2 regions of the Pseudoalteromonas fenneropenaei genome follow, and region 2 is predicted to be linked to the other one. Evidence: predicted binding sites of a transcription regulator. Region 2 holds the regulator's gene; the other holds the start of a gene.
What was found. Region 2 encodes ArgR, which controls arginine synthesis, uptake and breakdown. Its sites were predicted from a motif close to ANTGAATANNTATTCANT; they were not measured.
Positions count from the first base shown of each region.

Region 1: ACFOEE_RS19985 (arginase family protein) is a predicted target of ArgR. The motif match lies at 12,222-12,239, and genes of this name have one in related genera.

Region 1 covers NZ_JBHRSD010000047.1:130,967-146,453, forward strand. Annotated here, with positions in the region: gene ACFOEE_RS19940 (porin) at 1-939, shown strand, start outside; gene ACFOEE_RS19945 (SLC13 family permease) at 950-2,398, shown strand; gene ACFOEE_RS19950 (coniferyl aldehyde dehydrogenase) at 2,532-3,941, shown strand; gene ACFOEE_RS19955 (tetratricopeptide repeat protein) at 4,261-4,989, opposite strand; gene ppc (phosphoenolpyruvate carboxylase) at 5,718-8,363, shown strand; gene ACFOEE_RS19965 (hypothetical protein) at 8,586-8,954, shown strand; gene cdd (cytidine deaminase) at 9,046-9,933, shown strand; gene udp (uridine phosphorylase) at 10,154-10,912, opposite strand; gene ACFOEE_RS19980 (DUF2189 domain-containing protein) at 11,083-11,859, shown strand; gene ACFOEE_RS19985 (arginase family protein) at 12,287-13,396, shown strand; gene ACFOEE_RS19990 (amino acid ABC transporter substrate-binding protein) at 13,515-14,213, shown strand; gene ACFOEE_RS19995 (hypothetical protein) at 14,245-15,123, opposite strand; gene ACFOEE_RS20000 (esterase-like activity of phytase family protein) at 15,189-15,487, opposite strand, start outside.
Region 2 covers NZ_JBHRSD010000010.1:354,913-370,399, reverse strand. Annotated here, with positions in the region: gene ACFOEE_RS05780 (hypothetical protein) at 1-809, shown strand, start outside; gene ACFOEE_RS05775 (GNAT family N-acetyltransferase) at 1,068-1,619, opposite strand; gene ACFOEE_RS05770 (tRNA-uridine aminocarboxypropyltransferase) at 1,689-2,366, shown strand; gene ACFOEE_RS05765 (Fe(3+) ABC transporter substrate-binding protein) at 3,418-4,404, shown strand; gene ACFOEE_RS05760 (ABC transporter permease) at 4,404-6,050, shown strand; gene ACFOEE_RS05755 (ABC transporter ATP-binding protein) at 6,031-7,068, shown strand; gene ACFOEE_RS05750 (Dyp-type peroxidase) at 7,165-8,076, shown strand; gene argR (transcriptional regulator ArgR) at 8,073-8,540, opposite strand; gene mdh (malate dehydrogenase) at 8,912-9,847, shown strand; gene ACFOEE_RS05735 (methyltransferase domain-containing protein) at 9,888-10,661, opposite strand; gene ACFOEE_RS05730 (Nif3-like dinuclear metal center hexameric protein) at 10,669-11,424, opposite strand; gene ACFOEE_RS05725 (CBS domain-containing protein) at 11,650-12,078, opposite strand; gene ACFOEE_RS05720 (DUF2987 domain-containing protein) at 12,183-12,833, shown strand; gene ACFOEE_RS05715 (divergent polysaccharide deacetylase family protein) at 12,830-13,591, opposite strand; gene ACFOEE_RS05710 (S41 family peptidase) at 13,631-14,848, opposite strand; gene ACFOEE_RS05705 (murein hydrolase activator EnvC family protein) at 14,884-15,487, opposite strand, start outside.

The sequences.
Region 1 (15,487 bases), on a different contig from region 2:
TTTGGAAAAAGCGCGTGTGCGCTTGGCATCCTTCTTAGTGCGGCGCCTGCGCTGGCTGAGGCTCAGTATAAAATCTACGGTAAAGCAGAAATTCAACTCGCACACACCTACAAAGGCCTCATGCGTTATACCAAAGAAGGCACGCAAATTGATGCCCCTTTTTCACGCCTTGGTATTGATGGTTCAAACACGCTAAGCGGCGACTTGAAGCTTATCTACAAATACGAAGTACAGGTTAAAGGGTTCGAAAGTGACGACACTGATTCGCCATTTGCAGCCCGTAATACCTACATTGGTTTACGAGGTTCATTCGGCACTTTGGTAGCGGGGCGCAACGACACTCGGTTTAAGTTCAGTGAAGGTAAGCTTGACCTATTTAATGAAACTCAGGGCGATATTGCGCAGGTTTTAGCAGGTCAAGATAGACTTGGCGATACCCTCACTTATACCACACCAACTTGGCAGGATTTTAATGTCTCGCTGACCTATGCACCTAAAGATGATGCCAATAATCAACAAGCGGGTTTTGCGGTCACCGCTATTTATGGTGACCGAGCGCTTAAATCTAAGCCCTACTATGTGGCGCTGAGCCATACCGATAGTCTCAATAACCTGATAGCAACGCGAGTTGTTGCGGTTACGCAGTGGCAACAATGGCAATTTGGCGCTTTGTTGCAAGACAGTGAAAACCTGAGTGGCGATAAATTTGGCAAAGGTTATGTGGCGAGCGTGTCTTATACCCATAACCAATGGCGACCAAAACTGCAGTTTGCCAGTGACGACAGCAGATTACGCCACTCAGGCAAAGCGGAGCAATGGACACTCGGACTTGACTATCTCTATGATAAACAAACGAACTTATATATCATGCTGAGCACACTTGATTTGCCACAAGACTCTGACAGCAGTGTGGCGCTTGGTCTCAAGTACTTGTTTTAAGGGTTAAGAAATGACAAATATAACAAAAACTACCCCGACCCAACTGATCCTACTGTGGCTTGGCCCTATGGTGATGTTGCTGAGCTGTATTATTGACCCTGTTGGCGGTATGAGTGTTGCTGCTTGGCGCACTGCAGCGTTGGCATTTTGGCTGGCGAGCTGGTGGGTGAGTGAAGTAGTACCAATTCCGGCGACATCGTTATTACCTTTGGTGATCTCGCCATTAGCGGGGATCATGCCTGTCGCAAAAGTTGCGGCGCCGTATGCTCATCCGTTAATTTTCCTCTTTCTAGGTGGCTTTTTACTTTCTATTGCAATGGAGCGGTGGGGCTTACATAAACGTATTGCACTCAATACTATGCTTCGCGCTGGGCAAACCCCAAGCTATCAGATCATGGCGATGATGGGCGTAACAGCATTTTTATCTATGTGGATGTCAAATACCGCAACCGCGGTGATGATGTTACCTATTGCGTTGTCGGTGATCCATTTAGTCAAAGGCCAGCATGCAGACGCCAGTGGCTTTGCTAAAGCGCTCTTACTGGCGATTGCCTATGGTGCGAGCATTGGCGGTATTGCCACTTTGATTGGCACGCCACCGAATGCGTTAATGGCAGCGTACTTAGCCGATAGCTACAAAATTGAAATAGGGTTTGCAACGTGGATGATGATAGGTGTACCGCTGTCATTGGTGATGTTGCTATTTACTTGGTTTTGGTTGACTAAAGTTGCGTATAAAGTGGACCAGCAACAGCAAAGTGTTGATACTAGGTCAGTCTTTCGCCAACAGCTAAGTCAATTGGGAACTATAAGTAGAGCTGAAACAGGCGTGCTTTGGGTGTTTGGTTTCGCTGCAATAGCTTGGGTGTTTAGACCTTTGTTGGCGGATTGGAGCGGTTTGGAGCTCAGCGACACGGGTATCGCGATTTTAGCAGCATTGTTATTGTTTGTGTTGCCAAGTGGTGATGAGCAACAGCCGCGTTTACTCGATTGGGATCACGCTGCCAAAGTCCCTTGGGGCATTTTACTGTTGTTTGGTGGTGGGTTATCGCTCGCGGCACAGATTAAGTCCTCAGGCCTTGCAGACTATATCGCGCATCTACTCGCTGATGCTGACACAATTCCACTGCTGTTAAGCGTGCTGTTGGTTGCTGGGCTTATCACTTTCCTCACCGAAATTACCAGCAATACCGCCACAGCCGCAGGCTTTTTACCTTTGCTTGGGCCAGTGGCGGAATCGCTAACTGGAACACCGCTCGTTTGGGTTATTCCGGCAGCAATTGCGGCTAGTTGCGCGTTTATGATGCCAGTGGCAACACCACCTAATGCGATAGTGTTTGGTTCTGGGGAATTGAAAATGCGCGACATGATAAACGCCGGATTTGCGCTAAATCTAGTCGCTATTGCTTTAATTACATTAGTGACTATGACATTGGCACGTGTGGTGTTAGGGTTTTAAAGGAATAAAGATACTAGAGGTGGCAACAATGTACAGTTGCCACCTTGTGGGTGCAGCGTTATAGTTAAATTATTGCCAAGCTTCAGCATTGATTGTTGTAATGCTTGAAATTGCAACGCTTAAGGACGCCACAGTGCAGACAGAACTCAATTTTGACTTGCAGCAGACTTTCGTAATGCTGCAAGGCGAATTCGCCAGAAATACCTATCCAATTGTTGATGAGCGCATCGCTTTATTAAAGCAGCTTAGGGGAGACCTTATTACGCTCACCCCTGAGCTTATTCGCGCTGCCAATCAAGATTTTGGCTCTCGAAGCCGCTTTGACACTGAATTTGCTGATATTCTGCCTACCGTGACTCAACTTGACTATATTTGCAAGCATCTCAAACGTTGGTTGAAGCCGCACAAGCGTGCGGCCGGAATGCAGCTGTGGCCTTCAAAATTGAGCGTAGAGTTACAACCTAAAGGGGTGGTTGGGGTTATTGCACCCTGGAATTACCCCATTCAATTGGCCTTGCTGCCTGCATTCACCGCAATTGCCGCTGGTAACCGAGTCATGCTCAAACTCAGTGAGTTTACACCTGCAATTAATCAGGTCCTGCGTACACTTTTTGCCAACCATCAATCTTGGTGCAAAGTAGTTGAAGGCGGAGCTGAAGTGGCTGCTCACTTTAGCGCACTACCGTTTGCACATTTGTTTTTTACGGGCTCTACTACGGTAGGAAAAAAGGTGATGCAAGCGGCGTCGCAACATCTGACGCCCGTCACGTTGGAGCTGGGAGGTAAATCTCCAGCGATTGTGACCCGCAATGCTGATCTTGACTGCGCCGCAGCAGCAATTATTTTAGGTAAAACCGTAAATGCTGGGCAAATTTGCGTAGCGCCCGATTATGTCTTGGTACACGAGACCCAATACTTAGCGTTTATTCAAGCTTTAAAACGTGTCTACGCTCAGTATTTTAAAGCAGGGGCAGATAGCAAAGAGCTAACAGCCATCATTAACGATAGCCAGTTTGCCCGTTTACAAGGCTTACTGAGCGATGCCAGACTCAAAGGTGCAAATGTTGAGGCGTTACACCCACAAGCGTTAGCTGCTGAAACACGGAAAATGGCAGTACATGTAGTCACAGACGTCAATGAGCAAATGCGAATTATGCAAGATGAGATCTTCGGTCCACTTTTGCCGGTGATAACTTATCATCAGCTAGACGAAGCGATTGATTATGTCTGCCAGCATCCCCATCCATTAGCAGCTTATGTGTTTAGTAGTGACCGTTTTGATATCGAACAAGTACGGTTACGAGTGCAAAGCGGCAGTTTAGTCGTGAATGAAACCCTGCTCCAAGTGACAGCAGAAGCCGCGCCTTTTGGTGGGATAGGTAACTCAGGCATGGGTCATTATCATGGCCGCGAAGGAGTGGAAACTTTCAGCCATAAACGCACAGTGTTGCAGTCGCAAAAACTCGGTTGGCGAATACATTTATTGTTGGCGCGTAAGGCTTGGTTGCTAAAACCAGTGATGTGGTTGTTTATGAGGAAATAGAGACAACTCATGTTATATCAATCGGCTTAATTAAGTGATCTAATTTAGGGGAGGAAATTTTGCGATAACGCGATGGGAGTTTTGCTATTTGGTTATTCTCGGCAATTGCACCTGCATTGTTATGCCTCCTGCAACCATGCAGTCATAAATGAGAAACTGCCACCAAGGTTAGCGAGTAATTTAACCCGCCTAATTGACCAAGTGTTAATGCAAATTGGTATTCGCCTTTACCAGCTATCTCACGCTAGCTAGCGTTTGAAGATAAACTAAATATAACAAAGCCAGCATGCGCTGGCTTTGTTATATGATTATTACTCGATCAAGACTCAGGTCGAGTTTCCGCAATATACGTTCCAGCTAAAATGCGCTCATAAATAACATTGGCTTTACGATTAGCCTCTTCAACCTCAGAAGGCGACATTTTCTGTTCGTCTAACTGGCGGCTCTTCATAGCGTCACGATTGCCATTCCATTCTGCGATCAAGTTCCAAATATAGGACTTTTCAACACTTTCTGGCACACCTAAGCCTTGGAAGTACATCAACGCCATATTGAATTGTGCCAAAGTGAAGTTATTGCCCGCGGCTTTCTCGTACCAATTCAAAGCAGCGCGGTAATCTTTAATCACCCCTTCGCCATTAGTATACATGACACCTAGGTTAAACTGAGCTGCTGGGAGGTCTTTATTGGCAGCACTGGTAAATAGTTCAACTGCTTTTTGCAGGTCTTGCTTTACGCCGCGACCATCTTTATACATTACGGCTAGTGAAAACATGGCATCAGCAAGATTTAAATCAACCGCTTGTTTGAATAACTCCGCCGCTTTGCGTTCGTTTTTTGTAACACCAAAGCCACCTTCGTACATTTTTGCTAATTCATAAATACCCGGCGCATAACCCATGTCAGCCAAGTAACGAAACTCTTTTAACGCATCTTCAAAGCGGCCTTCATTCGCCGCGATAATACCTTGCTCTAAAGTTGCAAAACTGACATTGGTGAAAAGCAAAGCGCCAATCAGTGCCAGTACTTTGGTCTTTTGCAGCCACATGATGTCTCTCCATTCTATTATACGGTTACGTACCTTAGCTAAGTGTAATAGACTCAATGAGTTTTACAATATATGCGGATTAAATTAGACAACAGAAAGTCTGAAACTTGCGCTAAATTCCAAGCACCAAAAAACAAAAAGCCCTAAAAGGGCTTTTTGGGCCATATCTACCGTCAGATATGAGCGTAGTAGCAAGTAGATGTGTTCGTTAAAGGTGAACAAAGCCTTGGGTGATCAACATGTTGAGGGTGAAGCTAAGCTGCTAAGTTTAGCCTAGCTGGGCAAACCTTCACGTCCTTGTTCTCAACGAGAATCATTATTATCCAGCTATAACTGCAAGTCAATACAAATGATAATTAATATCATCTAAATTTTACCTTAACTTAAAAATCACGGGGAAACTTGCACAGCTTTTGTTGAGTTGATAGTTTTAACACCCAGTTATCATTAACTTGTCATCTTAATACGGCTTGATAATGATAGCTTTTGAGTTTGCCAGCAGAGTTTGATGAAAAAGCTGCAATACATCATGCTGAGGTCGGTAAAGCGCCAACAAGCGCACCAAACGCGCACTGAGCATGCGATAATTGACTCGTTATGACTCTTATAACGCGTCTGTACATCGCCATTTAAACACCTAACATTCACATTTAATTGATGAAAATTCAATTGCTCGTGATGCGAGCAAAGGTCAGTATAGAGGACATCATCAAAGCGAAGGAGTAACTATGAGTGAACAATATGCAGCGCTAAGAGCGAATGTCAATTTATTGGGGCAGCTGCTTGGACAAACCATTAAACAGGCGCAAGGTCAGGCGGTTTTGGATAAAGTCGAACAAATTAGACATTTATCTAAATCTTCGCGTGGCGGTAATGATGCCGATAGAGTCGCACTTATCGATACTTTGCACAGTTTGTCTGATAGTGAACTCCTCCCAGTAACACGTGCTTTTAATCATTTCCTAAATCTTGCCAACGTAGCTGAACAATTTCATACCATTTCTAAAGAAAGCCAGCGTGCAGTATGTAATTTAAGTCCGTTAACGCAAACGCTTAAGCATTTAAAGCAGCAGTTAGATGCAGGTTCGCTGGATTTAAATCAAGTTGCGCAATCTATTGCCAATTTGAAGATTGATTTAGTGTTAACAGCACATCCGACGGAAGTCACTCGCCGCACGATTATTAGTAAGCACATTGAAATGAGTGACTGTTTGGCAGAACTGGAGCGTACTAGTTTGTCGCCAGAAGAGCGGCAACGAGTGCATGACCGCTTAGAGCAACTGATTTGCCAAGCTTGGCATACCAATGATATTCGTGATAGCCGACCAACCCCATTAGATGAAGCAAAGTGGGGTTTTGCCGTGATTGAAAATAGTTTGTGGCAAGCTGTACCGCGTTTTATCGCTGAATTCAAAAGTGCGGTAAAAGAGATCCTGAATTTAGAGCTGCCTACCCATTTTATGCCGCTGCAATTCACCTCTTGGATGGGGGGGGACCGTGATGGTAATCCATTTGTGACCGCGCTTGTGACAGAACAAGTGCTAGATCATGGACGTTGGATGGCGCTTGATTTATACGCCCGCGATATTGACAAGCTCAGTGCGGAATTATCTATGTATTCGGCGAGCGATGAACTGATGGCACACAGTGGCGCTGTCAGTGAGCCGTACCGTGCGTTATTGAAAAAGTTAAAAGCCGAAATTCATGAAACGGTTGAAGCAATAAACGCCAAAATCAAAGGTTATCCCAGCGGCGCGCAGGACAAAATTCGTAAAGTTGAGCAAATTCGTGAACCGCTGGAGCTATGCTATCGCTCGCTGATAAAATGCAATATGAAAGTGGTGGCTGATGGCTTGTTGCTTGATACTCTTAATCGCTTGCAGTGTTTTGGTTTACGTCTGGTGAAACTGGACGTAAGACAAGATGCCTCACGTCACGCAGGCGTGTTTTCTGAGCTGACTCGTTACTTGGGGATTGGTGACTACGCACAGTGGGATGAGCAAGATAAACAAGCGTTTTTGCTAGCAGAGCTCACTTCACGTCGCCCACTCGTCCCAAAACACTGGCAGCCAACGCCAGAAGTCCAGGAAGTGCTAGATACCTTCGCTGTTATAGCTAAGCAAGATCCTGCCGCTTTTGGTATTTATATTATTTCCATGGCAAAGACAGTGTCAGATGTGCTTGCGGTGCATTTGTTGCTAAAAGAAGCGGGCTGTAGTTTTAATTTACCTGTGGCGCCACTGTTTGAGACTTTGGATGATCTAAACAACGGTTACGATGTGATCAGCGCCTTATTAAAGAGCACTTGGTATCGTGGCCATTTCGGTAACAAGCAATATGTGATGATAGGTTATTCAGACTCAGCTAAAGATGCCGGCATGATGGCCGCAGGCTGGGCACAATATCGCACCATGGAAGAATTGGTTGCACTTGCAGAACAGCAAGGTATTGAGCTGGTGTTATTCCATGGCCGCGGTGGCACTATTGGCCGCGGTGGTGCGCCGGCGGCTCAAGCGCTGCGTTCTCAGCCACCTGGGTCATTAAAAAGTGGTTTGCGTGTCACTGAGCAAGGCGAAATGATCCGCTTTAAGTTTGGTTTACCAGAAGTCGCCTTACAGAGCTTAAACATCTATGCAGGCGCCGTGCTAGAAAGTAATTTGTTACCGCCACCAAGCCCAGAACCTCAGTGGAAAGAAGTGATGGATGTGATAGCTGATGCGTCGTGCGTTCGCTATCGACAAATCGTGCGAGAAGATAAAGACTTTGTCCCATACTTCCGAATGGCAACTCCTGAGGTCGAGCTAGCAAAACTGCCATTAGGGTCGCGTCCAGCGAAACGCAATCCTCATGGTGGTGTAGAGAGTTTGCGTGCTATTCCATGGATCTTCGCGTGGAGCCAAAACCGCTTAATGCTGCCAGCTTGGCTTGGTGCGTATCAAGGCTTGCAGGATGCGATTGCAAAGTTTGGTATTGAGACCTTGCAAACCATGAATCAGACTTGGCCGTTTTTCCGCACACGTTTAGAAATGTTGGAAATGGTGTTTTGTAAAGCAGACAGTTGGCTCAGTGAGCACTATGAGCAAGGCTTGGTTGAGTCGGGTTATCGCCATTTAGGCGCAACTTTGCGCACCGAGCTTGGCGATGCAATCAAGTTGGTCCGTGAGATCTGTAAAGAACAAACCTTACTTGCAGGGCAACCGTGGATCAGGGAGTCGATTAATTTACGTAACCCGTACACTGATCCGTTAAATTTATTACAGGTTGAATTGCTAAAACGTTCACGCAGTCAGGAACCCCATCTGACTTCAGATGTTGACCGCGCTTTAATGATTACCATGACAGGCATTGCTGCTGGAATGCGCAATACCGGTTAATCAAAGCGGCAATTGGCAACGTTGTTAGCAATGACTTAAGTTGTTGCTAACAACTTATTTTAATCCTCCTCATTTACCACCCCAAAAAGTCATCCTTTAGTTTGTTTTTGTTCCTTCTTAATCGTTTTTTATTACTGGTTTTGTTGACTTAAATTAGGAATTCAATATGATGCGCTGCTGGTTTTACCAGTTCTTTTTCGTATCTTTATAAACAAGGCTCATATGTCTCAATTTTCAACCAGTATTACTTATGACGAAACGACGGCGCTTGTCATGATGACGCTGCGTGGGAAGATAACGGCACAGGATGTGATCAGCGTCTATAAAATTGCAAATGAATATGCCAAAACCCATAACTGCAGCAAAGTGTTGCTGGATGTGGTTGAACTTGAGCATAAATTTGCTGCCATTGACATAGTGGATATCATGCCAAAAGTTGCGCATTACCTAAATGGTATGACGGTGGCCAGAGTGGTTGGCTTTCGAGGCTATATGCATGATTTATTTCTACAAAAAGCCAAACGTTTTAATATTACCGCGGAAAACTTTGATTGCTTTAACCAGGCAAAACGTTGGTTGGGCAACTGCTAATGAGGCTTGGGCATTTTCCCTTATCGTCGAGTGTTGTCAAAGCAAAAGTAAAGGCGTAGACTGTCCAGCCCTTTAAAATAACAACAACAGTATGACAAGTTCTACTACTCAACACATTTTTACGCCCGAGCAAAGTGCTGACATTAAAGCGCTACTGACGTTGCAGCGCGGCAAACTTAACCACGCTCAGGTTGAACATTTATGCACGCGGCACAGTTGTGATATCGATGCCTTAATGCTCGCATTACTGCCGCTTGCAGCACAATTTGCCGGTCCCTCAATTTCCCATTTTTATGTTGGTGCTGTGGTGCTTGACACAAGCAATGCGCCATACGGGGAGTTGTATGTTGGTGCTAACCTTGAATTTAAACATCAGGCGCTTAGCTTAGTTGTGCATGCTGAACAGGCTGCTATCAATAATGCGTGGTTGCAAGGTGCTAAAAGTATCGACAAAATTGCCATCACCGACGCACCTTGTGGTTATTGCCGACAATTTATGAATGAACTGGCAAGTGCGGATGAGTTAAAGATTGCGTTACCACATCACAGTGCAACGCTACGAGAACTGCTTCCACAGCCTTTCGGGCCGTCAGATTTAGCTAATCCACATAGTTTATTTGCATCGCCTAAGGTGAATTTAAGCGCGTCAGGTGATGTTTCGACTGATTTGCTCGCAGCAGCAGAGCACAGCTATGCGCCATATTCAGGCAATTACAGCGCGGTTGAAATTGTCACAAATAAAGGTAACTTTATCGGGCGTTATGCTGAAAATGCAGCTTATAGCCCAAGTTTGTCACCGCTACAAAGTGCGTTAAGTCAAATGGTGTTAGCGGGTAATACGCTAGAGCAAGTCGCTATTCTGCGCGTTACCTTGTTAGAGTGTCAAGGCCATGAAAATCAAGCAGATGTCGCGAAAGCTGTGATAAATAGCTTCGACTATCCAATTACGTTTGAACAGATAAGTGCGGTAAAGTGCTAACTGAGCGCTGCTGCACTGCAAGCTTTGATAGCACTCAGCTGCGTGTTAGTGGGGTTAAGCTTAGTCGCGACGAAAAGATGCGCAGGTATCATTTACTAATAAAAACGGCAAAAATGGCCTGTTCTCAATTTAGATAAAACGTTTTTTAGCCACTAAAATGCCAAAGCCCTATCTATGACAATAGGGCTTTGTAAAAACTTGAGCAAAAGCTAACTGGTAATTACTTAGCTAACAAAAGCTCTGCCGCCTTTAATACCACAGCCACTGAACGGCGTTCAACCATAGCGTGATCTACGTCTGGGATCTCCTGACGCGTGCGGTTAACGAGTACACCCGCCACACAACCAGCTTGCAAACCAAGCGCTGCACACATGGTAAATAAGGTGGCTGATTCCATTTCATAGTTCATGACATTTAGCTGTTGCCATTCTGCACAGCTGCCTTGAAATGCACGTGACACATAGCCTGAATAGGTATCGTAACGCTCTTGCCCGGGATAAAATGTGTCGCTTGATGCAGTGATCCCCACATGAAAGTCAACGCCAGTAGCTTTACAAGCTTCTACCATAGCTTGCGTCGCGTAAAAATCTGCAGCAGCAGGGTAGGCCAAAGGAGCAAAATGCTGGCTGGCGCCATCTAAACGAACGGACGCGGTACTGACCAGTACGTCGCCCTCGTTAATGTGTGGCTGAATCGCACCTGTTGTGCCAACGCGTAAAAAGGTCTTAACTCCAAGTTGAGCAAGCTCTTCAACCGCGATAGAAGTTGACGGGCCACCAATGCCCGTTGAGCATACCACCACTGGAGAACCGTTGAGGCTTGCAAGATACGCGTGAAATTCACGGGTTTTAACTAAACACTGAGCCTCAGAAATTTGCTCGGCAATACGCTTGGCGCGGTCCGGACAACCCGGGACAATAGCAAGCTTAGCGCCTTGCAGATCAGCAGTGCGTAAGCCTAGATGAAAAACCTTTTCCATGATTAAACCTAGTTAGTTATCTAAAGTGTAATGGTTAATAGTCTAGCCGACAAAGTACAGGACGTATGTCCGTTTGTAGCTGAGCACAACATAAAGTTATCCTATTTCACTATTTGCAACTTTGCGCTCTATCACCTAAACCTTAAATGAAGGTCTAGGAGGAGGCGACTATGCCAGCGACACATTCAGCACAGAAATCCGATTTTGCACGTTGTTTTGAAAGTAATAAAATTTCTGCTTTTGCGCCGTTCCATTGGTTAGCATTGGCATTTCGGGATATGGCAAGAGCACCTATATTAAGTTTGTTTTACGGTGTTGTTTTTGCTTCCATTCCGGCCGCGATTTTGTGGTTTGTTTATCAATCTGGATCGCATTTGGTGATCTTGCCGGCTGCGGTGGCGTTTGCACTGATTGGGCCCGCATTTGCGGCAGGGCTTTATGATGTTGCGTGGGAGCTAGAGAAAGGGCACACACCTACGCTGTCCCATAGTTTACGGTCAATGTTTCGTAACCCCGCAGGCGAATGGGGCTTCGCGATATTACTTATGGTTATCATGGTTGTGTGGATGCGTTTGGCTGCGTTGGTGCACGCGCTTTACCCCAATGTGCCAAACCCAAGTCTTGAAGAGCTCAGTGCATTTCTCACCCTCGGCAGCTTAATTGGGGGTGTGCTAATGGTCAGTGTTTTTGCCATATCAGCGTTTACGCCGCAAATAATGATGGAGCGTCGTGTCGATATTATGACAGCTGTGGTAAGCAGCATGCATGCGGTGAGAGCAAATGTACCAGCTATGATAGTATGGGGTCTGTGCATCGTATTTTTCGTGTTGCTTGGATTTGCGACTGGTGCTGCGGGCTTTATAGTGATCATGCCGATGCTTAGTTACGCCAGTTGGCATGGCTATATTGCGATTATTAAAACCAAGCGGCCACGCCATTACGAATAGCCAGTTGTGTACACCCGAAACCCTTGGCTCGGGTTTTTAGAAACACAATGTTTTGTATTTCAATGGGAAAGGTGCATTTTCTAGGTGGAAATGCACCTGAGTTGAATATCCAGCCACGCGTTATTACGCTCTCCAACTTGCCCGGGTTGACTTCCCGCCTGTCACTGTTATATCTGAATAAATGCGCAATGTTGACTGCGGTTGCTGAACAATCTTGAACCTGTGGTTAGCCACTCTTAATTCAGTAGTTAATTGACTTATATGGTTATTTTCTGTTTTTAGGGAAAACCAACGGCAAACACCAAAGACACATCAAGGCATGCAGGTAAACATAGTTGCGCAATATTTGTTAAAATTTCAGTAGTGCATGACTATGCAGTACGAATGCAGGAAGTTTGCTGCACCATAGCAATAGGAGTAGAGAAGAATGAACACATCTTGGGCTGAATATCGGGAAAAACTCGCAAGTTGCCTGTGTCCACCGGGGGACGGGGTTTTCACGGTTAACACTGCAAAAGAGCGCAAGTTAGCATTACGGCAACAACTCTTTGGTACGGATGATGTTCAAACCCTGTGGTTAGAAAGTTTAGATGCTTTACCACAAGCCTCGCAACATGCTGTGATCCTCGGTATTAGCTCAGATTGTGGTGGCGGAATATTACGTGGCGCAAATTGGGGGCCACTGTTTTTGCGTAGCACTTTACTTGAACAGCAACCCGCAGCGCGTACATTAGATCTCGGTGATGTTCGAGTGATCCCACATTTACTGCATGATAAATACCTGAATCCAGAAACCATCAGCAATTGCCAAAAAGCTTTATACCAAGATGCAAACAGTGACTACCATGTCAGCCCTTTATCCATTACCGAAGATATTTGCGATGGTTTCTATGCTCACTTCGAAGACAAAGGCATTTTCGGCATTGGTGGCGACCATTCCATTAGTTATCCATTAACCAAGTCGTATTTGAAAGCCAAGCGTGCGCGCGGAATAAAGACTGCAATCATTCATTTTGATGCGCATACTGACTTGTTGGTAGAACGTCTTGGTATTGATTTGTGTTTTGGTTCTTGGTGTACACATATTCTCGAATTTTTACCGGCCCCACGCAACTTAGTGCAGTTTGGTATTCGCTCAAGTGGAAAACCAAAACAGCACTGGGAAAGCACTTTTGGCATTAAGCAGCATTGGGCACACGAAATTCGTGAAAAAGGCGCAGAGGCTATTGCAACGGAAGTGATCGCACAGTTAAAGGCTGATGGTGTCGAAGAGCTGTACGTTAGTTTTGATATTGATGCACTGGATGCTGCGTTTGCCTCTGCCACAGGCACACCAGAAGAAAATGGCATGACGCCGCAAGAAGCACTAACAATTCTGTCTATGTTAAAAGCGGAGTTTGCCATTACCGCAGCAGATATGATGGAAATCGCGCCATTTACCGACAGCTCATTGGAAGGCAAATCAAGCTCTGAGACCACCTTAAAAGTTGGTGCTGAGATCTCTGCCTTTTTAATCAATGCGATAAACCATAAGTAAGACGGACAAGAGTTTGCCCTTATTGGGCAAATTCTTTTATAAAAGCAAAATTTGCAACTATAGTAGGTGTAGGTTGTATGGAGGGTTACACTTGGTTGCAAAGTGGTTTGGAAGTTTTGTGTTAGGCGCTGTGTTACTCAATGCCTCAGTGCGTGCGGCAGAGCTTAATATTGTTACGGAAAATTTCCCCAATTTCCAATATTTGAATGAGCAAGGTCAGTTGCAAGGGAAAGCCGCAGAGCTGGTGCTAAAGGTACTTGAAGCTAGTAAGATAGACCATCAGATCAGCGTGATGAATTGGTCGTTGGCCTATAATGCCGCGCTTCGAGATGATAATACCTGTTTATTTTCTATTGCACGGTTAGATACTCGGGAGTCTCAATTTACTTGGGTGTTCCCGGTTGCCGTATTCAGCGCTTCCTTTTACGCACTGGAATCCGCCAACATCACTCTCAGTAGACTGGACGATGCTCTACAATATAAAACGGCGGTGATCCGCAATAATTTTAGCCATCAGTATCTGTTAGAGCGCGGTTTCGATGAAGAACGACATTTAATTCTTATTACCAATTTTGACAATGTGTTCGACCTATTGGCGACGCGCAGCGATTTACTAGACCTAGTCATATTAAGCGATGCGCAATATGAATATCGACTCGCCAAAGGTGAAATCAAAGTCCCACTACAACGGCTATGGACTTTAGAGGCGGGACGAACAGAGCTTTACTTTGCCTGCAACAAAAACATTGCAAAACCCCTGTTTAACCGTCTATTGCAGGCATATCAGCAAGTATCGAATACAGTAAAGCCGCTTTAGCGAAAGACCCTGAGTCAAAGCCGTCACATTATTACTGGCAAAAATTACCCGCCGCATTGTAGATACGTTGAGTTTTACTGGTATTGTCGATTGAATTCCAGTTATCTAATGTTTGTAGCGCTTCTAAAGCGAGCTTGGCTCTTTGCACCACTTTTTGGCTATAAGCTGCACTGCCGTCTTCAATCTTAAATGACACTTCAGCCAACATAGGATGTTGCGCTGCACTCGGTTGGCCAACATACCAAAGGGTGAGGCTCAGCTCTGCGTCAATTGAGCCTAAATCTATTTCGGTGCCTTTATAAACATGTTCCGTAATATAGATACCACCAACTACTGCTAAAGGTAAATTGTCACTAAACCCATAGTCGTCAGCAAAGCCTGGAAAATGACTGTGGATGTCTTTGAAATCGCTTAACGTGCGGGTATTTATAGCGGTGGTAGAGTGGCTGTAAACGACTTTATAGCTATCGCCGTTTTTGAGCCCAATATCAGCTTCCAATTTTGTTTCGGCACCGTTTGTTACTGAGGATAGGTCTTCAAATGCGCTGATATAACGGTCGCTACTGCGAAACTTAAGTGTTACCTCATTGCTACTTGCGTAACTGCGCTCGCGAAAAAGATAGCCGTTAGCGCGTAATACGCAGCTGCTAGGGGAATCGTAAAAGGCAATCTGGCGATTTTTGTTGAGGCTGAGCGAGCCATTGACGTTACGACCAATCGCGTTGCTAATATTGGTTTTTATCACGTTGTCGTAGCTTGCAACATCTAGGCTTTCTGAAGAATAAGTAAAATGCGCTGGGTCTAGCAATTGTTTGTATTCGCGAGAAGTCACATCAGCATTGGCTAAGGCTGAACAAGAGAAGCTAAATACGGCTAGCATTACGATTGCTGTTAGCGGGTGATAGTTCATTGTTGTCATCCTGTTTATCAAGAAGAGCAGCAAGACAAAGTTGTTGCTTGCTGCCTAAAAAGGTTTTAGTTGGCAGATAAATTGAGGCCGTTGACTATATACAAGGTATTGCCGTCGATAACGCTTTGCGTGGTGTCGAGGTATTTTTGTTCAAGCACGCCATTCGTTGCCCAAGTGGCGAAATCGTCGTCGTTAATCACGCCAAGGCGCTGGTTATCAATGACCCATAAGCCTTCCATTTTGTCGTATGGGTACGCCACTTCACTGACCATATCGACCACTAACCCGAGTTTCTGCGCAGGTTTGATGCCAATCGCGGCTAACTTAGCCCAACCTGCATCGTAGTTACTCGCAGAAGCGTTAT
Region 2 (15,487 bases):
AATTTGAAATTGGATTAATTAGTCATAATGGTATCTTGTTGAACGGGGTGGTCGTACAAGGAAACAATTATGAATATAGCCCGATTATCTTAAACTTACAGCCTGGGCGACATCATTTTACAGGTAGTGCTTATCGAACCGCTTTTGAAGTGAACTTCGACCCATTGGAGAAAGTGAAACGGTCCGTATCAAAGAACGGTATATTTGAATTCATTATCGAAGTAGAGGCGGGGAAAGCATACAGGATTGCTGGAGTTGGTAAAATTCCAAAAGGGAGCTATATACCAAAAAATATGGACGTGATCGTAAAGTCGAAAAAGGATGTAGAATGTTTATCAGATGATGTTCTTCCAGCCTTAAGTGAAGAGGAACAAAGTAAATTTCAAAAAGAATTGCCCGAAGAATTGCAATTTCAATTGGATTATGTGGTTAACAATATAAAAAACTATTACTTGCTTAATAGCCCTGACATAGAAAATATTGAAATAAGCAAAAGTGGTAGAGGGTACTTTATGTTTGGTTTGCTTTTCGGGCTGAATCAATTTGAAGATATTGTAGTTTTAGATGTAATTGAAAAATCATTTGCTAGTAAATTTAAGTTTGAAAATAATGATGTGGTTGTGAGTGTTAATAATAAGGATATTAAGGGAAAAGAAGGTTATCGGCTACTGGTTGAGGAGTTAGAGAAACTTCGCCACGGTGGTGAACTAAGTTTTTCGGTGCTTAGAAAAAACAAGCAATTAAGGCTTAGCCATAACTTAGAACCGTCAATCGCACTAGATTACAATTTACAACTCAACCTTCAATAGATTGCTATGCCAGGGCGAGGCCGTGTTCAGAATTCTGTGTCATTTCATTAGACTAAATCAAAATGAGATGACACATGACCGGCCCAACAAAGCACTTGAGCTGCTTTACACCGATATCTTGCAGGCATATGGGCGTTGGCACACCCAATACAAAACTGGAATTTGACGCTGCCACAGCTGTCGATACACTTTAAGAAGGGCGTTTAGACGCTGAAATCGATCAGTGACTAGGCCGACACAGAATATTGAATACCCCCATTATTTATTTTGCGTAGAAAGTAAAACTCGATAATAAACCACCTCAGCTTGCCACAATGGGTCTTGGTGATGGGCTTTTTTAACGAACTGCATGCCAAGCTTCTTCATGACGCTGATTGAACCTAAGTTGTCTTCGACAGCAATGGCGCTAAGAGCATTGAGGTCATTATATTGAGGTAAGCAATTGGCGATATGCTGCGCCGCTTCGGTTGCATATCCTTTACCCCATGCGATTTGCTTAAAGCGCCAACCCAATTCTAAATCTTGGTCATCACGATTATCGCCAAAAAAGTACATCGGGCGCACCAATATCCAGCCAATAAACTGACCGTCGTCCAATTTGTTGCATTGCCATAAACCCCAACCCTGAGCTTGATTGCGATAAGACATCATGCGCGGGATAAAGAGATTGTTAATGTCAGCCATTGAGGTCGGTACACCGCCATTCAGAAAACGCATCACGGCCGGATCTTGGTCGAGCTCAAATAGTAGTTCGCCATCCAGTTCATCCATCAAACGATAACTGAGTCGCGCGGAATTTGTCAGTTGCATGTGATTTCCTTACTGCTTTTTTATGTTGGGTTACATACAATACGCGCCTTAGGTTGAAGAGGGCAAGCAATGAATAATTCGGTATTAGTATTGCGGCAGCGATTGTTGGCTAGCGCAACGCGTGAGTTTAACGCGCGCGGTGGGCGAGTGTTGCGCTGCGAAACCTGTTTGCTTGCTCAAACGCATTGTATTTGTGCGGGCATAAAAGTGGCAGAGCAATGTCAAAGTGCTGTATGTATCTTGATGTCACACAATGAAAGCTTTAAGCCCTCAAACACGGGGCGTTTGATTGCCGATGTAATGCCAGACAATTACGCTTTTCGCTGGAGTCGTACTGAGCCTGAGCCTGAGCTGCTGGCGCTATTGAACAATCCAACTTACCAACCTATTTTGGTTTTTCCTGCTGAAGAGGCCGAAGGGCACGAAATCATTGAGCGAGTTACTCGGCAACCCGATAAAGTGCCGTTATTTATCTTTTTAGATGGCACTTGGCGTGAAGCTAAACGTATGTTCCGCAAGAGCCCGTATTTATCTGCGTTTCCTGTGCTATCAATTACGCCAGAAACTTTATCTGACTATCGCTTACGTGTTGCCCCCCATGAACATCAACTCGGGACGGCGGAGGTGGCGTGTATGGTGTTACGTGACAATGGAGAAAGTCAGGCGGCGGAATATTTACAGCAACACTTTATTGATTTTCGAAATGCCTATTTGCGTAGTAAGAACCGTTTCCCACCAGAGGAATAACTCTAGGACTCGGGAGATGCGTGAGAAAATATCGGGATATAAAAATAAGAAGGGCGCGACCCTTGCGAGCCGCGCCTGCGGAATCTTCTTTTCGCATCCTGCGGTAGAGTAACTCTACATCCTAATTCGTCGGTCCATCACTACGTCGTTGTGATTCTTCGTAGCTCCAGTACTACTCTCTGAGTGCCGCTTTTCCTAAGCGCCGCTCGAAGGTAAAACTGTTCCTCACTTCCTGCTATACATCCGTATCACTTGCGCGTCCCGTGCGATCTGTGGTTTGGTCACACCAAGTCCTTAATTGCTAGGCTTTTAACTTATTCCTTGCCCATTAAATCCTAGACCGCTTCCTGCGTTTACATCCTGTAGTATTCCTAGTGGCACCGGTCATTCCCTTAAGTGGGGGTAAACGTCCGCTGTTCCTTTGCCTACTTCATCCTGGCAGCATCCTGCTATTCGATTCCGTTTCGAAATATCCGTATGTCCGCTACAACTTCCTGTCAACCAATCTGTCCTTGTGATTGGATATCTTCCCTAAGTTTCCTTACTAAACCACCAGTCATCATGACTGACAGTGTCCTTTGCTTCCTATGCCCAACATCCTGTTGTTTAATCCTTGTCCTACTGCTCTTCCTGAGCGTGCCAGCTTGGCTTTTTCCCATCCTTTGCTACACTTCCTGCGCAGCTCACTCATCCTGAGTGCCGTCCTCGTCGCTTTATCCTCAAGCTGTAGTGACAGTATAGATAAGTGCTTGGTAGCTGTATGCAAGCTAAAAAACTTTGTTATTTGTGTCATATTTTAGCCATAGATATAAACGTTATATAAAACAGGTGGTTAAGTTTTTTTTGCTGCTAATTTCTGCGCTATCTTCCACGATCGCTGTCATTGCTGTGAGAGATCTCGCACGAGTTACTTCTCAATTTGCGATACCGAAAATGAAAACATGTCATCGTTTTGTCATGATCCGCTGGCTTTCGCGCACAGAGTCGGTAAAATTTATTTGCTAATAGTTCTTATTTGTTCTGGAGGTAGGTTTTGCGTAAATTCGTTGCCATGATTACTGTGGCTCTAACGGCGGCGCCTGTGTATGCTGAGCAAGAAGTGAATATCTATTCGTTTCGTCAGCCTTTTTTGATCCAACCGATTCTGGATGATTTTACCGCCCAAACTGGGATTAAAACTAATGTGGTATTCGCTAAAAGCGGTCTGATTGAACGCGTCCAGCGTGAGGGCAAACATGCTCGGGCTGATTTAGTCTTAACCTCTAACTTCAGCGATTTAATGCAGTTAGAGAGTCTTGATTTGACTCAACCGATTCGCAGTGAAGTAGTTAGTAACAACGTTCCAGCGGCTTTTAGAGATCCCGAAGGCGATTGGGTGGCATTGACCAAACGGGTACGTAATGTGTACTCATCAAAAGAGCGGCTTGGCGCGTTACCGAATTTACGTTATGAAGATCTCGCGGCGCCAGAGTATAAAGGTAAAATCTGTACCCGTTCAGGCAAACATCCTTACAATGTTGGCTTAGTTGCCTCTATGATTGCGCACCACGGCGAAGCTGCAACAAAAACTTGGCTACAAGGGGTGAAAGCGAATCTAGCACGCACGCCGCAAGGTAATGATAGAGGCCAAGTTAAAGCGGTGAAAGAAGGCTTGTGTGACCTTGCGCTTGGAAATAGCTACTATTACGGCAATATGCTAGAGGACCCTGAGCAGCAAAGCTGGGCAGCGGCCGTGAACATTAATTTCCCGAATCAGCAAGACCGAGGCGCGCACATGAACGTTTCTGGTGTAGTTATGACCAAGTACGCTAAGAACGCCGAAAATGCCTTGAAACTTGTAGAGTTTTTGACTGAAAATAAGGCGCAAAGTATGTACGCTTCGGTCAACAAGGAATATCCAGTCAAGCCCGATGTTGCGGTGTCAGCGTTAGTCGCATCATGGGGTGAGTTCAAAGAAGATAGTTTACCGCTCAGTGAAATCAGTAAATATCGTCCACAGGCATTGAAGCTGTTGGATGAGGTAAAATTCGACCTTTAATGCAAATATCTTCTATTTGGTCTAAGTGGCCATGGCAGGCATGGTTAGTGGCCACTTTACTCGTCATGCCACTGTTATTTTTAATCGCTACCGCGCTGCAGGGCAGTTCAGATGTGTTTGAACACTTGTGGCAAACAGTGCTTTGGGATTACAGCCTTAACACCGTGCTATTGATAGTCGGTGTTTTACTGGTTTCGTCTATTCTGGCACTCCCTTTAGCTTGGTTAGTGGCTTACTGCGAATTTCCCGGTCGGCGCCATTTCAGTTGGGCGTTGATGTTACCACTGGCGATGCCCAGTTATGTTATTGCCTATATTTATACCGATTTGCTCGATTACGCAGGCCCTGTGCAGGTGTGGCTGCGCGCTCAGTTTGGCTGGCAAAGCCCAGACGACTATTGGTTTATAGACCTACGCACTTTGTCAGGGGCGACACTTATGTTGGCGTTAGTGCTTTATCCGTATTTGTTTCTGATTTTTAAAACCGCCTTGCGGGAACAGTCGTTTAAATTGCTGCAGGCCGCACAAGTGATGGGGCACTCGCCAATGGCGAGTTTTTTCAGTGTAAGTTTACCGCTGGCTCGTGGTGCGATTGTTGCTGGGCTGGCTTTGATAGCGATGGAAACCATGGCTGACTTTGCCACGGTACATTATTTTGCGGTTAACACACTCACTACCGCAGTTTACGACACTTGGCTGGGTTACTATTCACTGCCGGCAGCGGCTAAAATTTCAGCGCTAATGTTACTGCTGTTATTTTCCTTGATGGCGCTAGAGCGTGTGAGCCGAGCGGGTAAGGTAGAACATGAACGTCAAGCGGTGCGTAATGAAGGACAGTTATATTGGTTGTGCGGTACTAAGGCTTGGCTTGCCACCGGTTGGGCTATCATGGTCCTGATGTTGGCTTTTATCTTACCTGTATTGGTGCTGGCTGATTATGCACTTACATATTGGCAAGACGCGTGGCAAGACGAATTTGCACGCTTTGCTTGGCAAAGCTTGCAGGTGGCGATGTGGGTCAGTGCTATTTGTGTGGTGTTAAGTACTTTGCTTGGTTTTTGGCAGCGTTTCAGCACAGCCCCAGGTTCGCGTTTACCTGCACGACTTGCCAGCACTGGCTATGCGTTACCAGGAACGGTACTAGCGGTGGCGGTGTTATTACCTTTAACTGCGTTGGACAATACACTTAATGAGTGGTTTGATGGTAGCCAATGGCAACCTGGATTACTATTTAGCGGCACCATATTTGCGCTTATTTTTGCCTATGTGGTGCGGTTTTTTGCCGTGGCACAAGGGGCGATTGAAGCCAGCTATGGCAAAATCAGCCCATCGCAAGATATGGCGAGCTTTTCGTTGGGTAAAGGGCCATGGCGCACTTTTTGGCGCGTCCACGTACCGCTGCTGCGCCGCGGTATGTTAACGGCGGCGCTCTTGGTATTTATTGAAAGTATGAAAGAACTCCCCGCGGCCTTGTTATTGCGACCATTTAATTTTGAAACATTGGCAACCCATGTCTATCAATATGTGAGTGACGAGCAATTAGAACTGGCAGCGTTTAGTGCGCTACTGATTGTATTAGTTGGATTATTACCTTTGTATATCATTAACCGTTCGATGGAGAGTGCTGGTGGCAAGCTTAGAGATTAATGCGCTGACCTATCGCTATGGCCAAAACAAGGTGGTCGATGACCTCAATCTAACCGTGGCTGACAACGAAATTGTCTGTTTGCTTGGTGCCAGTGGCTGTGGCAAAACCACCACCTTGAAATTGATAGCGGGCCTTATCCAGCCGGAGCAAGGGGTTATTCAAATTGGTGGCTCGCGAGTCAATGAGCATAAGCTCTTTGTGGCGCCACAGCACCGTAATATTGGTATGATGTTTCAGGATTATGCGCTATTCCCACACCTCAACGTCGCAAAAAATATTGCCTTTGGGTTAAAAGGCTTAAATAAAGCACAACGTGATGCTCGGGTTAAAGAAATGCTGCAGCTGGTGCAACTTGAAGAGTTTGCAGCGCGTTACCCGCATGAGCTGTCTGGTGGACAGCAGCAGCGGGTAGCAATTGCTAGAGCGCTCGCTTATCGACCTAAACTGTTATTGCTCGATGAACCTTTCTCCAATATCGACAGCCAAGTGCGCTTTTCGCTCATCAATGACATTCGGCAAATCATTAAACAACAGGGCGTAGCGGCGATATTTGTAACGCATTCGCGCGAAGAGGCGTTTGCTTTTGCCGATAAACTGGCAATTATGGAGCAAGGTAAAATTGCTCAGTTAGATAGCGCCGAAGCGCTGTATCGCGCCCCCGCAAATCGCTACGTAGCGGAATTTATGGGGCAAGGGGTTTATCTTGATGCCAAAAAAATCTCAGATTATCAAGTTAGTACGAATTTTGGTGTGATACATTCAAGCCAGCCTTTAGCTGCCCATAGCACAGGTCAAGTTTACTTGCGGCCGCAACATATGCGCTTGATAAATGGCGAAAACCATCAAATCGAGCTATTACAACAGCGCTATTTAGGGCTAGACTATAGCTATACAATTGTAATCGAAGATCAGGCTTTAGAATTACAACAATCAGCTCGGCATGCCATTGACGTGAATGCGGCTTTGGCGGTTGAAGTTGAACCGCACGCTGTTACCTATTTTGCGCACGAAGCTTAGCTTGTGATGGCTAGAGGTAGCGCGATCCGCTAAGCAATGTTGCAACCATCTTCAAGCACAGTTGCCGAATAACAATAAGCTGGGGTGTGTCGTCTTATGGCGCAAGCACAATCTGGAGTCTGTGCAGAGGCAAATCTGCATGGCTTACATTTATTTTTTAATGTCTTAGAAGGGCATGACGAAGCTGTGCGCGAAGCGCTGGCGGACTATTTACTGTTGCTTGATGAGTTCAGTGACCGCTTTTCGGAATCTATGATCTCAAGCTTTATTGCCATTGGCGCGCAGTACTGGCCGCATCTTTATCCCGAGTATATTCCTAGTAGTTTGCGTAGTTTTCCGCATTTTCCGCACAGTGAGCATAGCGTTCATAGCCAACCGGTTGACCTGATGCTCGTGGTGCGTTCAGACCGTGAAGACGTCAATCATTTATTTGCCCAGCGGGTACTGCAGCTGTTGGCAAGCGGTGTGGAGCTGGTATCACAGGTACGCTGCTTTCGGTTTTTGGACGGTCGCGACTTTAATGGTTTTATTTATGGTGCGGATACCCCGCATGGGCGTGATAAGCGTTTAGTCGCGTTGGTTCATAATCCCGGACAATGGGACGACCAAGGCAGTTATGTGCATGTGCTGCGTAACAAGTTTGATATGCACAACTGGCAACGTTTAACGCTGGAAGAACAAGAACAAATTATGGGGCGTACTCGGCTTGATAACAGCTTATTGATGCCACCGCGCCCAGATAGTCATGCCTGTTTAAGCGAGCTTAAAGATGAACATGGTCGGGCATTGGTATTAAACCAAAGTATGCCGTTTGGCGATGTTTATACTCAGGGTAGTCTGTGGCTGAGCTGTTCTGCGCACGGTGATGGGCTTGAGCTGGTGTTAGCTAAACGTTTAGGCAATGAGCTATGTTATGACCGTTGGTTGGATTATTGCGTGAGTGATATGGGCGCTGCATTTTTCGCGCCCTCACAGCATTTTATTCGGTATATGGCCAAGCCTAATTAGACGTTATCAAACAAAGTGCGCACGCGCTCCATGGTGGCGTCGATTTCAGTGACTTTGGCAGGCGCAATAAAAATGGTATCGTCGCCTGCGATAGTGCCAAGTACGCCATCTGCTTTACTCAACGAATCCAGTAAACGAGCGATTAATTGCGCTGCGCCCGGGCTGGTGCGAATGATGATCATCATTTCGTTGTGGACTATGTCTATCACCAACTGACGCAGTGGGCTCTTTGCGGTTGGTACACCCATTTCGACCGGTAAACAGTACACCATTTCCTGTTTGGCATTGCGCGTTCGCACTGCACCAAACTTACTCAGCATACGTGACACTTTGCTTTGGCTGATATTGTCAAAGCCTTGATCTTTTAAGGCATCGACAATTTCGCCTTGTGAACCAAAGTTTTCTTCTTTTAGAAGGGCTTTAAACGCGCGGACAAGTGCTTCTTGCTTTTCTTGGGGTTGCATTACTGTTCTCTTTTCTCTCACGGTATCAATACGATTCTACACAAATCCATGCAATTGCCCAAGTATTGTCAGGCAAAGTTGTGGTCTGCTGTGTTAAAGCAGCGGGGTCGGGTTGGTTTAAATTGGTGCGATGTTTTTTGAGCGCATAGCAAGGTTACAGTTCGCTAACCTAACCCGTTTTATATTTTGTTGTAGGGCTAAATTCGCATTGAGCTGCTAACTTGTAGCGTAATATCACCAGACAGTGGCAAGATGTTTACAACTATGGTCGAAAAAATCTTGAATATAAGCAGGATTAATTTGTTTTTATCGGTGCTTTTCATTATCTTTAGGGCACTTTTTATCCCTACCCCAAATTACGGAGAATTCCCATGAAAGTTGCTGTATTAGGTGCCGCTGGTGGTATCGGCCAAGCGCTGTCTCTACTACTTAAAAATGGTTTACCAGCTGGTTCTGAGCTAGCGCTTTACGACGTAGCGCCTGTTGTTCCAGGTGTTGCAGTTGATCTTTCTCATATCCCAACTGCAGTTAAAGTTGCAGGTTTTGGTAAAGACGATTTAGACGCAGCGCTAGTTGATGCTGACATCGTTCTAGTACCAGCGGGTATGCCACGTAAGCCAGGTATGGACCGTGCTGATCTATTCAATGTTAACGCAGGTATCGTGAAAGCACTTGCTGAAGGTATGGTGAAAAACTGTCCTAAAGCACTTGTTGGTATCATCACTAACCCAGTTAACGGCACAGTACCTATCGTTGCTGAAGTATTCAAAAAAGCAGGTGTGTATGACGCTGGCCGTATCTTCGGTGTAACGACACTTGACGTGATCCGTTCAGAGGCGTTTGTTGCTGAGCTTAAAGGTCTAGACGTTGCTAAGGTGAAAGTACCTGTGATCGGCGGTCACTCAGGCACTACGATTCTACCTCTACTCTCACAAGTTGAGGGTGTTGAGTTTACAGCTGAAGAAGTTGCTGCATTAACACCACGTATCCAAAACGCAGGTACTGAAGTAGTTAACGCAAAAGCAGGTGGCGGTTCAGCAACACTTTCAATGGGCGCTGCAGCAGCACGTTTCTGCTTCTCGCTAGTGAGAGGCCTACAAGGCGAAGCAAACGTAATCGATTACGCTTACGTTGCAGTTGAGAATGGTGATGCTCCTTACTTTGCACACCCAGTTCGTCTAGGTAAAAACGGTGTTGAAGAGATCCTTTCTTACGGCACGCTAAGTGCGTTCGAAGAGAAAGCGAAGAACGACATGCTAGACACGCTGAAAAAAGATATCCAAGAAGGTATCGACTTTATGGCGTAATCGCCAAAGTGTGGAAGAAGCCTGCCATTGCAGGCTTTTTTTATGCGTGTTGACACACCAAATGAGTATAACGTCCGATAGAGGCGTAAGGCTCTTGTTGGTTGTATTCAAGTTCAAATGCCAGCAGTTGCTCAAACGCCGTGGCTGCTTTTTCTTGGTCGCGCATATAGTCATGAAAACAGCGCACGCCCGTTTTGCTTATTACGGTTAAATTGAGTTGTTGTAACCACAGGGCGACGGCTTTAGGATCAAGTGGTTGATTAGGGTTAAGACTGACTTTTTTCTTCACTTTTAAATCGGCCTGCACATAATCAAAATTACCATAAAGAATATTCGCAAGACGTTTAGCGTCTTTGTTGTAATACATCAAACTCAAGTAACCCGTGGGCTGCAGCGCATCTTTAAGTAGTGCTACCGCAGCTTGTTGGTCAACCAACCATTCAAGCACCGCATGACACAGCACTAAGTCAAATTTACCGAGCGATAAGGTCGCGAGCGCTTGCAGCGGGGCGTGGATAGTCTCAAGGCGCTCGGATAACCCTAACTCCGCCGCACGCTTATTGGCGATGGCAAGCATGTCCTCCGAGATATCAATTAAGGTCACATGGTGGCCGAGTCCTGCCAGAAACAGCGCCAGTTGGCCTTGACCACCACCAACGTCTAAAATCCGTTTACTACCGTCTTGCCCAAGCCAAGGGATTTCGGCTTGTAAATCGCGCTGTAGCACCGCTTCACGGATCTGACCTTTGGCAGTTCCGTAAATATTGCGGCTAAATTTATTGGCGATGCTATCGAAGCTTTTGTCTTTGGCCATAGTTGCGTTACACCGGGTTATCGATATCGATAAATTCGACGTCTAAACCGTACTGCTCAGCAAGGTATTCGCCAAGTGCTTTTACCCCGTAACGTTCGGTGGCGTGGTGGCCTGCGGCAAAAAAGTGGATATTTTGCTCGTTTGAGGAGTGAATGGTTTGCTCCGATGCTTCACCTGTGAGGTAGGCGTCGATACCTTGGCTTGCTGCCATATCAATAAAGCTTTGACCCCCACCGGTACACCAAGCAATGGTTTTAATTAAGTGGTCGCCAGCTTGATTGATCAGCGGTTTACGACCTAGACGCTGCTCAATTAACTCGGCAAATGCGGTTACAGTCATAGGCTCAGCCAATTTGCCTTTGACTGCAACACAGGACTTATTCCAAGGCTCTAATGGGCGTTCAATGGTCAGGCCAAGGAGTTGTCCAAGCTGGGCGTTGTTGCCCAGTTCTGGGTGCACATCTAAGGGTAAATGGTACGCCAGCAGGTTGATATCGTGATTAAGCAAAGTTTGTAAACGGCGTTTTTTGTAGCCTGTAACAGCTGGGTCTTCGCCTTTCCAAAAGTAGCCGTGATGGACCAATACGGCATCGGCTTGCTTAGCGACAGCCGCATCGATAAGTGCTTGCGAAGCCGTCACGCCGGTAACGATTTTTTGGATCTCAACTTTACCTTCGACCTGCAAGCCGTTAGGGCAATAGTCGTTAATCTGGAATGGCTTTAATAATTCAGTAAGTTGATTGACGAGTTTGCTGCGCTTCATGATAGCCCCCTTAAAAGCTGCTAGTGTAGCGCTTTTCATGGCGATGAGCAGCGCTTTTTCGGCTCATTTGCGGGGCTTTCACTTACAATAAGTTTACGGTGGCCGTATTAGTTGGTGTTGCAGCAAGCTGACAAGTAAACTCATCCCCATAAGCATAGAACGGCTCTGAGATTGGGGTGCGAAAATTCAAGCCAATTCCGCTGCAAATGCAAAAAGGCAGAGAAATTAACCTTCACTGCCAAGTAACGCAGCAGCGAGGCGAACAAAATCCGACGAAGTTAAAATCCCCACCAACTTATTCTCAGTATCAACCACAGGTAAGCAGCCATGACGATTGCGCACAAAAAAGGTCGCCATATCTTTTAATTGCTCGTCAGGCTTGATAGCGACAAAATCTGTGGTCATCACTTCTTTCACTAATTGCTGTTTTTCCCTGCGTTCCAAGGCATGTTGGCCAAAGGTGGCAAGAATTTTCATCACATTGGCTATCATGATTTTTTGCGTTAGCATACCGAGCAATTGCCCTTCGGCATCAATGACAGGAATGTGGCGGATATTTTTCTCGCGCATTAAATCATGAGCGGTTTTTAAAGTGTCATTCTCACCCACACACAACGGGTCTGGTGTCATTAAATCTGAAACAATCTTTAACATTTCCTTACCTCTTGGCAATTGCAATCACCTTAGAGTTTAGACAAGAATGGCTGTAAAGATGCCGAGTTAGATCAATAAAATCACAAAATAACAGGATTTAAAAAATGACCAAGGTCTTACTGACAACCGCAATAAGCATATTATTGATGATGGGCAATGCACAGGCTCAAGAGCGTAGCAGTGATTACAGTAAATTGAATTCGGTGCTGACGTTACTTAGTCATACAAAGTCTCCTTATGTGGCCGCTGATGTCAATGTCACCGTTAAAAATCCGACTGTCCAACTTAAAGATGTGAAAATTTGGCTCAGTGAGCAAGACAAAGTCATTGCGCATGGTGAAATCGACTCACAAGGTCATCTTACTTTGCCAGTCCTGCCCAGCGCACAAGCTAAAAATGTGCTATTGCATGTGAATCACAGCAAAGACGATGTAGCCATCAATATAGAAACGCAGATCACTGAGCCTAAATCCAAAACGCTGCATTACAACGAGCTGTTTGAGTTACTGGACGACGTCAACGAATACATAGAGTTGATGGCGGGTGGTTTTGCTTTTGCTGCCCCTAGCATGGATGCGTTGGAATTTACCTTCAGCGAGCCAGCTCGCATTGAAATCAAAGCCAAGAAAAAAACTTATCGTTATGAAACGGATAAGGATTTAAAAATAGCGCTGGATGTATCAAAGAAACTGCGAGCAGAAAATCCGCTAATTGAGTTTAGCCATTTTCCCACTAGCATGGCGCCAGCGGATTAAGGCGTTAATATCGGCTCGATAAAGTCAGGTACTTCGTTGGTGGCCAGTTGTAGATACTTAGCGCTGACCAGCTGAGAAACGGGTACTAAGTTATAACCCTCAGCCAAGAGTTGCGGTAAGGCTTTGGCAAGAAAGATAAAAGTTTCAGGATAAGGGTGGGCAATGGCAATAGCGCTACGTTCATTGGTTGCCACACGTTTGAGTTCATCGAGCTGAGCTTGCAATGCTTGCTCACTCAGCTCGTTGTCGAGAAATACGTTGCGGGCGACATTTGCCACGCCATACAAGTTAGCCACCGACTGCGCTTGAGTCAGTTCTGTGGTGCGACTGTCTAAAAAGAACAAATCGCGCTTTTTCAGCAGCTCCATTACCCATTTCATCGCTTCTGTTTGCTGTGTGAGCGCTGATCCCATGTGATTATTGATACCACGCACTTGCGGTAAGCTAGCAAGCGCATGCCCAAGGGTACTTTGTAGCTCATTTTTGTTCATATCTAAGGTCAACCCGCCTGGGCCAAGCGGTCTAGGCTCGTTGGCTTGCATCGGAACGTGTAGCAGGAGCTCTTTGCCTTCTTTACTGGCTAAGTAGGCAAACTGTTGTGAGTAAGGAGTATGTGGCAAAATAGAAAAGGTCACTGCGCCAGGCAAACTGAGCAGTTCTAAATCTCGCTGATGATAACCTATATCATCAATCACAATCGCAATTGTTTTGCCAGTTGCAGAAGCGTTGCAGCAGAGTATTGCAAGCGTCCCCCACAACCATCCTTTCCAAGTTTTGAGCACAGTGTGTTTTCGTTATTATTGTTTTGACAGAATTAAAGGATCCAGTTTTGCTAACATGCTTGCCATTTCTACCGTGGTATCAGGTAGGGCGAGGTTCATTATAACGGCTTTACTTAATTGTGAAAGCACCTCTTGCTCCAGTAATACGTCAGGCTTGATGCCAATTCCATCAATCGACTGGCCGGAGGGGGTGTAATAGCGTGCCGTAGTGAGTTTTAAAGCAGTATTACCGTCGCCAATCGGGATCAGAGATTGTACAGAACCTTTGCCATAAGAGGTGGTTCCCATAATTAATGCACGGCGATTATCTTGCAGCGCGCCGGCGAGAATTTCTGCGGCGGATGCTGAGTTGCCGTTGATCATAATAGCAATCGGTGCGCCGTTAAGAATATCGCCCCGTTGCGCCGTAAAAGCTTGGTTAGCATCAAAAAAACGCCCTTTGGTGGTGACTATAGTGCCGCTGTTAAGGAATAGATCCGCAATCGCTACGGCACTGCTAAGGGTGCCACCGGGATTATCACGCAAGTCAATAATAAGGCCGCGTAGCGCACCACCATATTCACTTTGCTGCATGGAGATTAACCGTGCCACATCATGATAGCTGTGGTTGTTAAAACTACTGATGGCGAGATAGCCAATGCCGTTGCCAAGCAGCCGACCCGTCACACTGTCGATATTGATTGCTTGGCGCTGTAAGGCCAAGGTGATTTGCTGTAGCTGGCGTTCAACAGTGAGTTTTATGGTCGCTAGTTTGGCCGCACGCAACAGTGCAGAGACGTTTTGCAACGATTCTTTAGCAATATTGCGACCATCAATAGCAATTAGCTTATCACCTGCTTGTAAGCCGCTTAGCGCCGCCGGCGAGCCTTGTAGGGTATTGATGATGATAAGCCCCTGCGGCTGCTCTTCAACTTCAATACCAAGGCCTGTGTAGTGGCCACTGGCAGCACTGAACACGGCTTCAAGCTCACTTTCGTTGAGGTATTTAGAGTAGGGATCAAGCTTAGCGAACAGCTCGTCTAAACCCGATTTGCTCAGGTCGCTCAGAGGTAGATCATCAACATAGTAAGCATGAATGTGAAATAAAATCTCATTAGTTTGCTCATCGTTGAGTTGTTTTGCAGGGGAGGCGGCGAGGGACGGCGAAAACAGGCAAAACAAGACAAAAAACAGTGCTAACAGCCAACTACGGTAATGGGTTGGTGTCTCAAAATTATCAAATTTGTAAATCATGGGCTGCTCCTCATCGGGTGCAGCTCACGCTTCTCTTATGATTTTCTGCACCATTCTATCGGATTCACAGCGCGTCCCTTATGCCGTATTTCGAAGTATAGACCAGGATTTTGTTGTCCGCCGCTTTGGCCAACTAAAGCGATAATTTCGCCACTGGTCACCGTGTCGCCAACATCTTTTAGCAAGGTTTGCGCGTGGCCATAGAGGCTCATAAAACCATCACCATGATCAAGCACTATCACCCAGCCGTAGCCATTCAGCCAATCGGCAAAGACCACTTGCCCTTGATAAACGCTGGCAATTTGGCTACCTTCTTTGGCGTCAATCACGACACCATTCCAGTTTAAGCCGGTATGTTTGCGCGCGCCAAAATGGTTACTGAGACGCCCTGTAAGTGGCCAAGGTAATTTACCTTTGTTACCTTGCAAGCCATTTAAAGTGACATTACGCGCTTGCGTTTGTTCCTTCTCAGCTTGAAGTTTAGCCAGCATGTCACGCAAGGTTTGTTCGTTGTCTTTCAGGTAAGCAATTGCGGTTTCAGTCGCTTTGAGGGTATCTTGTAGTTGTTTGGCTTGTCGCGCTTGTTCTTGCTGAGCGGTTTTTAAATCCGCGACGCGACGTAACTGCTCTTCTTTTAAA